Regions from separate parts of the Ensifer sp. 1H6 genome, predicted to be linked through region 3. Evidence: riboswitches for the same ligand, from Rfam matches in the RefSeq annotation. Region 3 holds a riboswitch; each other region holds the start of a gene.
The links. A riboswitch is a leader RNA that binds a small molecule or an ion and turns the genes downstream of it on or off. The one in region 3 is predicted to bind thiamine pyrophosphate.
Positions count from the first base shown of each region.

Region 1: it holds a riboswitch for thiamine pyrophosphate, as region 3 does, so the genes downstream of both, BKP54_RS21370 (ABC transporter permease) here and thiO (glycine oxidase ThiO) in region 3, are expected to answer to the same signal.
Region 2: it holds a riboswitch for thiamine pyrophosphate, as region 3 does, so the genes downstream of both, thiC (phosphomethylpyrimidine synthase ThiC) here and thiO (glycine oxidase ThiO) in region 3, are expected to answer to the same signal.

Region 1 is NZ_MOAI01000019.1:8,839-12,964, reverse strand. It holds gene rfbB (dTDP-glucose 4,6-dehydratase) at 1-200, shown strand, start outside; gene rfbD (dTDP-4-dehydrorhamnose reductase) at 203-1,111, shown strand; partial or broken gene BKP54_RS35665 (transposase) at 1,363-1,499, shown strand; TPP riboswitch at 1,916-2,018, shown strand; gene BKP54_RS21370 (ABC transporter permease) at 2,160-2,903, shown strand; gene BKP54_RS21365 (ABC transporter substrate-binding protein) at 2,941-3,885, shown strand; gene BKP54_RS21360 (hydroxyethylthiazole kinase) at 3,882-4,126, shown strand, end outside.
Region 2 is NZ_MOAI01000009.1:166,190-170,315, reverse strand. It holds gene BKP54_RS13235 (sensor histidine kinase) at 1-466, shown strand, start outside; gene BKP54_RS13230 (sigma-54 dependent transcriptional regulator) at 470-1,831, shown strand; TPP riboswitch at 2,009-2,140, shown strand; partial or broken gene thiC (phosphomethylpyrimidine synthase ThiC) at 2,235-4,057, shown strand.
Region 3 is NZ_MOAI01000031.1:51,716-55,841, reverse strand. It holds gene BKP54_RS28110 (hypothetical protein) at 1-170, opposite strand, end outside; gene BKP54_RS28105 (thiamine phosphate synthase) at 386-1,003, opposite strand; gene BKP54_RS28100 (thiazole synthase) at 1,000-1,773, opposite strand; gene thiS (sulfur carrier protein ThiS) at 1,776-1,973, opposite strand; gene thiO (glycine oxidase ThiO) at 1,963-2,958, opposite strand; TPP riboswitch at 3,181-3,312, opposite strand.

The DNA of each region.
Region 1 (4,126 bases), on a different contig from region 3:
ATGTTGCCGATCGACCAGGTCACGATCAGCGCTATGCGATCGATGCGACCAAGATTACAACCGACCTTGGCTGGAGGCCAGCTGAAAGCTTCGAAACCGGTATCGAAAAGACAGTCTCTTGGTATCTTAGCCACCGGGACTGGTGGGACGAAATCCTTGGCCGGACAAAAGCGGCCAAGCGGCGTGGTTTGGGTGTTTGAACGTGAGACGGATTTTGATCACGGGCGGAACAGGGCAGATCGGGACCGAATTACTCCGTTGCCGCTGGCCGTGCGACATCGAATTGATCGCACCCACCCGGCAAGAGCTCGATCTTAGCGACGGCGACAGTATTGAACGTTACATCGATAAAGGGGCCTTCTGTGCGGTTATCAACTCGGGCGCTTATACGGCCGTTGATCGAGCCGAAGGCGATGTATTGACGGCTTGGAAAGTCAATGCTTTAGCCCCGGCCGCGATGGCATGGGCGACGAAGAAATGTGACATCCCGATCGTACAAATCTCGACGGATTATGTGTTCGATGGGGTCAAAAATACCCCATACATCGAAGACGACCCAGTAGCGCCACTGGGTGTCTATGGGGCTTCCAAGGAAGCAGGCGAGCAAGCCGTTCGAACGGCAAATCCTCGGCATGTCATCTTGCGGACAGCTTGGGTTTTTAGTGCTCATGGCACAAATTTTGTTAGAACAATGCTGCGGTTGGGGGCGGAAAGAGACGTAGTGAGCGTCGTCGATGATCAAGTGGGTTGTCCGACCGCGGCATCAGATATTGCGGCTGTATTGGCTACTATCACTTGTCGATTGATCGAGGATACGAGTGCGCCTGTTGGAACCTATTGTTTCGTTAACGCCGGCGACGCGACTTGGTACGATTTTGCGCGTGAGATATTCCAGCAGCGCAAACGCGCCGGATACTCAATTCCGACTTTGGAGGCAATTGGAACAAGTGAATACCCTACGCCGGCACGGCGCCCTGCGAACTCTCGACTTTCATCTGACAAGTTGAAGCGTGACTTCTCGGTGGAGCCGCGCCATTGGCCCGTAGCATTAAAACAGGTGCTAGAGTCTCTTTCCAGTGGAACCCTCCGAAACAACGATCAATGCAGCTAGGACTCCATCTACGATCGATCCAGTCCACGCACTAGGGTTGCAGCCTCTACCGCGTCTAAGCAGCTTTGTGAAGTTCATCGATTTAGATCTGTCGTGAGATCTTTCGACACTTCGGGGGTAGGAATACTCAGATCGACTGTTGGAGCCGCGATGATCCCGGTTCCAAGCGGTGTGAAGGCCTGGGCTGGCGACCGCGATACCGACATGAAAAGCATGGCGGGGATCACCGAGACGCTGGAAGTGATTGCTACGGCCGCAATTGCCTCACCAACAATGCCGCCGAACGGCCGCTGTGCGGCTTTACCTCGGCAGGAAGTCATGGCTCTTCGCTGGCTCCGACCGTGGTGCCGATCGCGCAGCCTTCTTGGCGACGCTGATCATGACGGCCTTATACCGCGCGCGGCATAAGGCCGTCATGATCAGCGTCGAACTAAGCCGAGCACCTCTTCCAACCTTCCAACCTACCCGTTGAGACGCGCTTCTCTCGCCGTTTCGGTTGGAGACGTGTCATTGATACTCGGCATAGTTCTCGTGCTCGGATGGCAAGCCCGTGGTCTGAAGCAGAAGATGCGAGATTTACCGAAGAAGTCGCCCGCCTTGCCTACGATTTAAGGCAGGAAATCGCCCCCGATTTATGAAATCATCAACAAACATTGGCCCATCTATTGAATCCTGTTGAAGGAACGCAGCAGTACACATCAGCACGACTAGAGTAAAGCTGCTTGGATCGGGTACAACTACCTGTAGTTCTCGCCGGATGGATATAGTCCAGTTGACACCAATTGGGTTTCTCCCATAAACTCAAAGCATTCCGAGGGGAGCACTTCACAGTGCTGAGATGGCGGTGAGCCGGACCCTTGAACCTGATCCGGGTCATGCCGGCGTAGGAACGGGAAAAGAGCCAGTTTCGGCAAACTAATCGCGTCTTCGCTCTCACCTGGATCTCCGTGATGTTTTGTCTGGAGATCGATCGATGCTGTCTTTTGCCAAGTTGCCGCCGGATGGCGGGTTTGCGGTTTGCCCGGGTCGCTGCGTCGGCTGACCGGCGATGCGCGTGTCTTTCACATTTGTTCGTAGCCTTGTTGTGCTTGCTGTCCTCTGGCAAGGGGCGGTCGTCGTCTTTGCGCTGCCGCGCTATCTGTTACCAACACCGATCGAGGTACTGGCCGTCTTTGCGCGACAGCCAGAATTTCTGCTTGAGCAGAGCTTGGTGACGATCGTCGAAATGCTGGCCGGGCTCGCGGTAGGCACGGCGTTCGGCGTTGCGACGGCAATCGGGCTGGCGGCTTTTCCGCGGTTCGGAAAGCTCGTCTGGCCTTTTGTGCTCGTCCTTCAGGCCTTTCCCGTTTTCGTCATCGCACCTTTGCTGGTGCTGTGGTTCGGCTTCGGTATGGTTTCGAAGATCGTGATGGCGGCGATCATTATCTTCTTTCCCGTCGTTTCCGCATTCTCGGACGGTCTACGCCGTACCGACGCGCAGATCCTCGATGCCGTGGCGCTCACCAAGGCGAGCCACTGGCAGGCGCTGATGCTCGTGCGACTGCCGCTGGCATTGCCGGGGCTCGTCACGGGCCTGCGCGTGGCGGCTCCCTTGGCGCCGCTGGGCGCTGTCGTCGGCGAATGGGTCGGCGCCTCGGCCGGCCTCGGCTTCGTTATCGTCCAGGCAAATGCCCGCATGCAGACCGATGTCGTCTTCGCTGCGATGGCCATTCTTGCTGTGCTTGCCGTTGCCCTCAGGCTGCTCGTCGATGAGGCAACCCGTCCACTCGCGCACTGGGAGCGGGAAACCTGAATTTCTGAGATCAATTGGGAGAGTTCATAACATCATGATCCGCAAATCTCTGCTTTCCGCCAGCCTCGCGCTCGGCGTCGCCCTTTCAGCCGGTTCGGCAACTGCCGCTGAAAAACTGACGGTGATGCTGGAGTGGTTCGTCAATCCCGACCATGCGCCGATCGTTGTCGCCAAAGAACTCGGTCTGTTCGAAAAGGCTGGGCTCGAGGTCCAACTCGTACCACCCGCCGACCCATCAAGCGTTCCGCGTCTCGTCGCTGCGGGGCAGGCGGATATCGGCGTGCACTACCAGCCGAACCTTTACCTCGATCAAGCCGCGGGCCTGCCGCTTGTTCGCATTGGCACTCTGGTCGAGACGCCGCTCAACACCGTCACCGTCCTTGACGACGGTCCGATCCGGAGCCTTGCCGATCTGAAGGGCAAGAAGATCGGCTTTTCCGTCTCCGGTTTCGAGGATGCGATGCTCGGCCGAATGCTCGCCTCGGCCGGTCTCAAGAAAGAAGACGTCGAGCTCGTCAACGTCAACTTCGCCCTGTCTCCGTCGCTAATCGCCGGTAAAGTCGATGCAACGATCGGCGGCTTCCGGAATTTTGAACTGACGCAGATGCGTATCGAGGGGCATGAGGGCCGGTCCTTCTTCCCAGAAGAGCATGGCGTGCCTGTTTATGACGAGCTCGTGTTCGTCACCGACAAGGCAAAGGTTGCCGACAAGCGCTTGCCGCCCTTCCTCGCCGCGGTGGAGCAGGGGGCGATCTTTCTCACCAATCATCCGGATGAAGCCTGGAAGCTGTTTGTCAAGGCCTACCCGAACCTGGATGACGAACTCAACCGCAGCGCTTTCACGGACACGCTGCCGCGCTTCGCCAAAAGGCCGGCGGCGCTCGATCGCGGTCGATACGAGCGGTTTGGGGCGTTTCTCGCCGAAAGCGGGTTGATCGGCAAGGCACCTGCTGTCGACGATATCGCGGTGGAAATCCGATGACAGGTACATCGGACTTCGTCGAAAATGCTGCTGCATCGCTGACGCTTGTGCGGCAGCGCCGCCCCCGCGTGCATTGCCTGATGAACACGGTGGTGCAGAAGTTCGTAGCCGATGGGTTAGCGGCTCTGGGTGCGATCCCCTCGATGACATCCTCGCCGGAAGAGGTCGAGGCTTTTACCCGGCGAGCCGATGCGCTCGTCGTCAATCTTGGCACGCTTGATGACGAGCGGCGCGCGGCGAT
Region 2 (4,126 bases), on a different contig from region 3:
GCGCAAGGGCCGTTTCGTCGCCGAACCGACGGCGATGCGGGAGGTGATCGAAGGCGCTCGAATGCTGCTGCGCAGCCGCTTTGCCGGCCGCATGGACGCGATCGTCATCGACCTGCCTGATAACGGCCTCAGCGTGCTCGGCAATCGCATCCGCTTGGAACAGGTGCTGATCAACCTGTTGCAGAATGCCCTGGAAGCCCTCGGTGATCGGGCAGACGCTGAGATCCGTGTGCGGTGCGAGTTAGGCCCCTCCGAAACAGTTTCGCTTGTTGTCGCCGACAATGGTCCGGGCATTCGGCCCGATATCCTCGAAGACCTTTTCACGCCGTTCAACACCTCCAAGGATGAAGGTCTCGGTCTCGGCCTTGCCATCTCCAAGGAGATTGTCGCCGACTATGGCGGCGACATCGAGGTCAAGACCAGCCCTGAGGGCACCGTCTTCACCGTGCGTTTGAAGAGGGCCTGAGCGATGCAGCAATCCGTATGCCTCGTCGACGACGACAGCGAACTCAGGCGGGCGATGAAGCAGACGCTGGAGCTTGCCGGCCTCGCGGTCTCCGCCTTTCCCGGCGCGGCGGAAGCGCTCGCAATCCTCAACCCGGATTTTAGCGGGATCGTCATCAGCGATATCCGCATGCCCGGGATCGACGGCCTCACGCTGTTTCGCCGGATCGCCGATTTCGACCCCGACCTGCCCGTCATTCTGGTCACCGGCCACGGCGATATCCCGATGGCCGTTCAGGCCATTAAGGACGGCGTCTATGATTTCATCCCGAAACCCTTTGCCGCCGACCGTCTGGTGCAGAGCGCACGCCGCGCCTTGGAAAAACGCCGGCTGGTGATGGAAAACCGCGCGCTGAAACGCGCAGCCGAAGTCGCCGGTGAGAGCCTGCCGCTGATTGGCCAGACACCGGTCATGGAACGGCTGCGCCAGACCTTGCGGCATATCGCCGACACCGACGTGGATGTGCTTGTTGCCGGCGAAACCGGCAGCGGCAAGGAGGTGGTGGCGACGCTGCTGCACAATTGGAGCCGGCGCCGCAACGGCAACTTCGTGGCGCTGAACTGCGGCGCACTGCCGGAAACGGTAATCGAGAGCGAGCTTTTCGGCCACGAGCCCGGCGCCTTCACCGGTGCACTGAAGAAGCGCGTCGGCCGTATCGAGCATGCGAGCGGCGGCACGCTTTTCCTCGATGAGATCGAGGCGATGCCGCCGGCAACGCAGGTCAAGATGCTGCGAGTGCTTGAAGCCCGTGAGATCACGCCGCTTGGCACCAATATCGTGCGCCCCGTCGATATTCGGGTCATCGCCGCGGCCAAGATCGACCTCGGCGACCCGGCCCAGCGGGGCGATTTTCGCGAGGATCTCTATTTCCGGCTGAACGTCGTCACCCTGTCGATCCCGCCGCTGCGCGAACGCCGGGACGATATCCCCCTTCTCTTCTCGCATTTCCTGACGCGGGCAGCCGAGCGTTTCAAGCGCGACGTGCCGACGCTTTCGCTGGCCGTCAGCCACTATCTGAGGTCTCATTCCTGGCCGGGCAATGTGCGCGAGCTCTCGCACTTCGCCGAGCGCGTCGCCCTTGGCGTCGAAGGTTCGCTCGGCCAACCGATTGCCGCCGCGCCGACCAGTGCCGGCCTGCCCGAGCGGATCGAGCGCTACGAGGCGGAAATTCTGAAAGAAGCGCTGCGGGCGCAGCACGGCGACGTCAAGGCGACGATCGAAGCGCTCGGCATTCCGCGCAAGACCTTCTATGACAAGCTGCAGCGGCACGGCATCAACCGTGCGGATTATGCCGATCGCCGGGGATCAGAGAAGTCCGGCCGCTAGCGCATTTCCAGGAAAAGTGCGGAGCGGTTTTCCGTCAGGAAATGCGTAAAAACGAAAAGAACGAGCGTGCCCGCGGCTTCGTCTCATCCGGAAACGCTCTACCGGGCAATCAACAGGCCTGACACGCAACCTTCGGATTAACGCTTGACGGCGCATCCGGATCGATGGCTATCTCTAGGCATTCACCAGGGGGGTCCCGTCAAGGGGCTGAGATACTGCTGGGCGGATCGGCTTTGCCGACCGAGGCGCAGTGACCCGTTGAACCTGATCCAGTTCATACTGGCGTAGGGACGGTGCAGACATTGACGCCACGATTCCGTCATTCGCGCGGAATTTCAGGCAAACATGTCTTTTCCTTCCGGCTTCAGAACTGGGTCTCCAACCGCAAACTTGGAGCCTCATCATGAATATTGCCACCAAACCCGCAGAACTCTCGGTCACAAAAGGCCCGCTTCCCGCCTCGAAAAAGGTCTACAAGCCAGGCACGATCCATCCCGACATCCGCGTTCCCATGCGCGAAATCACCCTGCACCCGACGTCGGCGAGCCGCCGGTCACCGTCTACGACGCCTCCGGTCCCTACACCGTAGAAGATGCCAACATCCGCATCGAGGATGGATTGCCAAGACCGCGCCGCGACTGGATCATCGCTCGCGGCGATGTCGAAGCCTATGACGGGCGCGACGTGCGGCCGGAAGACAACGGCTTTGCCTCCGGCGACCGGCTGACGCCGACCTTTCCCCTCCGTCACGCGCCGCTGCGCGCAACCGGCCGGCGCGCGGTGACGCAGCTTGCCTATGCGCGGGCCGGCATCATCACGCCCGAGATGGAGTTCGTCGCCATCCGCGAGAACCTTGGCCGCGACGCTGCACGCGCCGCGCTACGCGACGGCGAAAGCTTTGGCGCCCATATCCCCGATCACGTCACGCCCGAATTCGTCCGCCAGGAGATTGCCAGCGGCCGCGCCGTGCTGCCGGCCAACATCAACCACCCAGAATCCGAACCGATGATCATCGGCCGGAATTTCCTGGTGAAGATCAATGCCAATATCGGCAACTCCGCCGTCACTTCGTCGATGGCCGAGGAAGTGGAGAAGATGGTCTGGGCCACTCGCTGGGGCGCCGATACGGTGATGGACCTTTCGACCGGCCGCAACATCCACAACATCCGCGAATGGATCATCCGCAACTCGCCCGTGCCGATCGGCACCGTGCCGCTCTACCAGGCGCTGGAAAAGGTCAACGGCATCGCCGAGGATCTCACATGGGAAGTCTATCGCGATACGCTGATCGAGCAGGCGGAACAGGGGGTCGATTACTTCACCATCCATGCCGGTGTCCGGCTGCACTATATCCCGCTGACCGTCGACCGGGTCACCGGCATCGTCTCGCGCGGCGGCTCGATCATGGCGAAATGGTGCCTGCACCACCACAAGGAGAGCTTTCTCTACGAGCACTTCGAAGAGATCTGCGACATCTGCCGCGCCTATGACGTCTCGTTTTCGCTCGGCGACGGCCTGCGTCCGGGCTCGATCGCCGATGCCAATGACGCGGCGCAATTTGCCGAACTGGAAACGCTGGGCGAGCTGACGAAGATCGCCTGGGCGAAAGACTGCCAGGTGATGATCGAGGGCCCCGGCCACGTGCCGATGCACAAGATCAAGGAAAACATGGACAAGCAGCTCGCTGTCTGTGGGGAGGCGCCGTTCTATACGCTTGGGCCCCTGACGACCGACATCGCCCCCGGCTACGACCACATCACCTCGGGCATCGGTGCCGCGATGATCGGCTGGTTCGGAACGGCCATGCTCTGCTATGTGACACCGAAGGAACATCTGGGGCTTCCCGACCGCAACGACGTCAAGGTGGGCGTCATCACCTACAAGATCGCGGCCCATGCCGCCGATCTCGCCAAGGGGCACCCGGCGGCCCGCACCCGCGACGACGCCCTGTCGCGCGCCCGCTTCGAGTTCCGCTGGGAGGACCAGTTCAACCTGTCGCTCGATCCGGAAACCGCCCGCTCCTTCCACGACGAAACCTTGCCGAAGGAGGCGCACAAGGTCGCGCATTTTTGCTCCATGTGCGGGCCGAAATTCTGCTCGATGCGGATCTCGCACGACATCCGCGCCGAGGCGCAGAAGGAAGGTTTTCAAGCGATGGCGGCCAAGTATCGTGAGGGTGGCGACCTCTATATGCCGGTCGACAGCGAGGCAGACGTTCGGGGATAACGACCACGCCAGAAGGGGCGGCGACCCCGCCCCTTCTGGCGCCCGGCGGGCTCCGGCACTCTTTACGCA
Region 3 (4,126 bases):
AACGAGATCTGAAGGTTCTCGTCTACCTCGGAAAAAAAGGAGAACGCCGACGCATCGAAATTGACTGCGCTGGCAGGATCGGAAATCTTGGATGCCAATTGCTCAGCCGAAAGCTTCGTCCCATAAGGGGCGTTGACAGTCGACAAAACCTTTACTGCAACAATAGACATCTTCCTCGACCACAGCACCTTCAGGTTTCTATATACCTTGACGATCCTTGCGAAACAAGGATCGTCGGTGACTACGCCGTCACACGTTAGCCTCGCGAGGCTCTTCTAGGCATCTATATTCGGCCGATTTTCCGTTGTTGCGGCTTTTCTGAGGGTGAGGCTCATCTGGGGACGGTGCTCGGCCGTGGTCGCCGGCTGGGAAACGAAGATCTCGTTCAAGCTGGCGCAATGCGCCACCGTGACGTCGCAGCGATCCATTGCCTTGTTCTGCCCTCGGGATCCTGGCTACGTGTAATGTCGGTCACGACCGCGGCACACTCCGCGCCATGTGTGAGAACGCCATCGATACGTTCAAGGTTCAGTCCACCGATCGCAACCAGCGGGGTCGATCCGATTTTCTTCTTCCAAGTGGTGAGGCGGGCAAGCCCCTGCGGCTCCCACTTCATCTTCTTGAGAATGGTCGGATAGACCGGGCCCAGCGCGACATAGTCGGGCGCGACTGACAGCGCCATATCGAGTTCGGCCTCGTCATGTGTGCTGATGCCGAGCTTCAGTCCGGCCCGACGAATGGCGGCCACGTCAGCTTGCGCCAGATCTTCCTGACCGAGATGAACGAAATCGCAGCCTTCGTCGATCGCGATGCGCCAATGGTCGTTGACGACAAGTTGGCAGCCGTGTCTGTCGCATATGGTTCTGGCGATGCGGATATCGCTACGAACCTCGCTATCGGGTCTTTCCTTGATGCGAAGCTGGACCAGCCTCACTCCAATTGGAACGAGGCGTTCGACCCAATTCGCGCTGTCGACAATGAGGTAGAAGGGATCGAGCTTCATGAGAAGACTGCCTTTCCGATCACCGGGGTGGAGGGGACTGCCAGGTCTCGCGGTTCGAGCATGCCGGCTTCAAAAGCCAGCCGACCGGCCTCGATCGCCTTGGCAAAACCCGATGCCATCACGGCCGGATTTCCCGCGCCGGCCACCGCGGTATTCAGGAGCACGGCATCGAAACCGAGCTCCATCACTGTCGTTGCATGCGAAGGGCGGCCGATGCCCGCATCGACAATCAGAGGCACGTCCGGGAAATGCGCGCGCATCGACCGCAAGGCGGACGGATTTTGCGGCCCCATGGCACTGCCGATCGGAGCGCACCAGGGCATCAACACGCGGCAGCCAGCTTCCAGCAGGCGCTCGGCGACAACCAGATCGTCGGTTGTATAGGGAAAGACCTCGAAGCCTTCGTTCGAAAGGATCCGTGCGGCTTCGACCAGCGAGAACACATCCGGCTGCAATGTGTCGTGATTGCCGATCACTTCGAGCTTGATCCAGTTCGTCTTGAAAACCTCGCGCGCCATCTTGGCAGTGAGCACCGCCTCCTTGGTGGTGTGGCAGCCGGCGGTGTTCGGCAGTATTTTCGTCCCGAGCTCGCGGATCAGTTCGAAAAACGCACCTCCCGCTTTGCCGCCGGCCGTCTCTCTCCTCAACGAGACCGTGATGATTTGTGTCCCTGAAGCCCGCACGGCGTCCGAAAGCACGGCTGGAGATGGATAGCCCGCTGTTCCCAGAAGCAGTCGAGAGGTGATTTCCGTGTCGTAGACTTGCAGCATGTTCAGCCACCTTTCATCGGCGAGAGAATTTCGATGCGATCATGATCGCCTAAGCGCCATCGATCGCGGTCGGCCGCGTGAACGAGTTCGCCGTTGACAGCGGTCGCCAGCCAGCTTCCTTCATAGTCGAGTGCAGCCATCAGTTCGGCGAGCGTCGAGCAGGCGACCTCGTGCTCTTCGCCATTGACGTTAAGGTTCATCATAGAACTCCGATCTGTGGTCCGGGTTGAGCAGAAGTTCGGCAACGTCGTGCGCAAGAGCCGGCGAGAGCAGGAAACCATGCCGATACATACCGTTCACGGAATAGATCGAACCGCTTTTCGTGATCCTTGGCAGATTGTCGGGGTAGGCGGGGCGAATGCCAGTTCCGGTTTCGGTGATCTGCGCTTCGCCGAAGGCCGGGTGCAGGGCGTAGGCTGCGTTTAAGAGCTCCATCAGCGACCGTGCAGTGATAGGACCGGACAATTCGCTCTCTATCATTGTTGCCCCGACCATGAAGACGCCCTGGCGGCGTGGAACGACATAGATGGGGTGTCGAGGATGCAGGAAGCGCACTGGACGCGACAGTTGAATGTCGCCGGTGCGCAGATAGAGCATCTCGCCACGCACGCCCCGCAGTGCCGCGTCATCCGGGAGCCTGGCAGGGCCTGTGCAGTCAATATGCGAATCGACACGGCGATCGACGGTGGCATCGGTCGCCTGGCCGAAATGAAAACGCACCCCCATGGCCATTAATGTGTCATGGAGTGAAGGCAGCGCCTCTCTCGGATCGAGATGCGCTTCCCTCGGGAAGTGGAGTGCACGAGAAAAACGGCCGGCGAGATCGGGTTCCAGTTCGGCTATCTGGTCTGCATCAAGCCATCTGTGCCCTTTGGTTCGCGCCGCGAAGCGATCGAGCTCGCGTGTATCGCGCGCGGCGGCGACGACAAGTGTCCCCTCTTGCACGACCTTGTCGGGCAGCGCCGTCTTCCACCACTCGATGGCTGTCGCGCCGACGCGTTCGACTTTCTCGTCGGCACTTTCGCGCTCACACCAGGGCGCCAGCATGCCGCCCGCAAACCAGGATGCGCCGGCGCCAATCCGTTTTGAACGTTCGAAGACGTCGACCTCAATGCCGCGTCGCGCCAGTTCGTATGCGGTGACAAGGCCGATGACACCCGCTCCGTTGATCAGCACCTGCCTCATTTGGCAGCCGTTCGAGCTGTTACCTGGCCGGAGCTGTAGGGCCATTCATCCATGCGCCGCACCGCTAACGGGCGTCGATGTTGCCGTCTATGTCCGCGGTTTGGCTCGTGTACGACATCTGAAAAAACCATTGGTCGGCTCCAACCTTGACGTTTGGAGACCCAGATCTTGGCGCTGGAAAGATAGAGACACGTCCACGCGATCGCAAAGGAGCTGTCGCAACTGCCGTCGTTCCCACCGTCCCTACGCCAGCATGAACTGGATCAGGTTCAACGGGTCATTGCGCTGCGGTCGAAAGAGCCGATCCGCCCAGCAATATCTCAGCCCCTTGTCGGGACTCCCCTGGTGAATGAACCGAGTTGAACGGCCAATGCCGTGCTTTGTCAAGCGTTGTTAGTTTATTCCCAACGGGGCTAAAGCGTCATCCACATACCTTAGACTCAACGCGTATCGCGCCGAGAGGAGCAACATGAGCCGGCGCATCAATGCGGCGGGCCTCGCGCTCGTCTAGCGGCGGGAAGGCATCAAGGAGCATGCGTTTAGTAGAAAAGGCGCTGCAGCGTGAGTTTTGCTCTCAGGCAAGTGGAGGCATCGTCTGCCACACAACAATCAATGGTCTCGAATGTTCTCAAGCGATTCCTTTCTCGCTTCTTCATTGATGTCGCTCAGAGACCTTTCATGGTTGGTGCCGTCCCTGGAAGTGACAATACACACATTTCCCAAGCACACCGTCGTGTCCGCCTGCGCGGGCGCGCCCGAGGCGATGAGAGCCACGGCGTTCATGCAGTTCGACCATTTCTCCTCGTCCTGGAGCCATGAGAGTCCCCCGTTTTGAGTGGTTCACGGTGCAAGCCCGGTCGGAAAATGGCCAGCATCCAATAAAAAGGAATCCGAATGGCGCCATATCTGTGCAGAAAATTCGCTCGGCCGCGAAAGGGCGGTCAATGCAAGCAACTTCACCTCCGTCATGGTCGCGCTCGATCGCTATGGCGACATGTTTGGTCTCGATAAGTCCCGTCGCCTGCTGCTCGCAGCACGGACATGAACGTGCCGACTTCCGATTCTATCGCGAGGTCTGGGGACCGACGCCGGCGCTGAATTAACGAGCACATGCATATCGGATCGGGCCTCGGATGCGGAATATTTTCAGCTGTCTCTGGGGCATCTC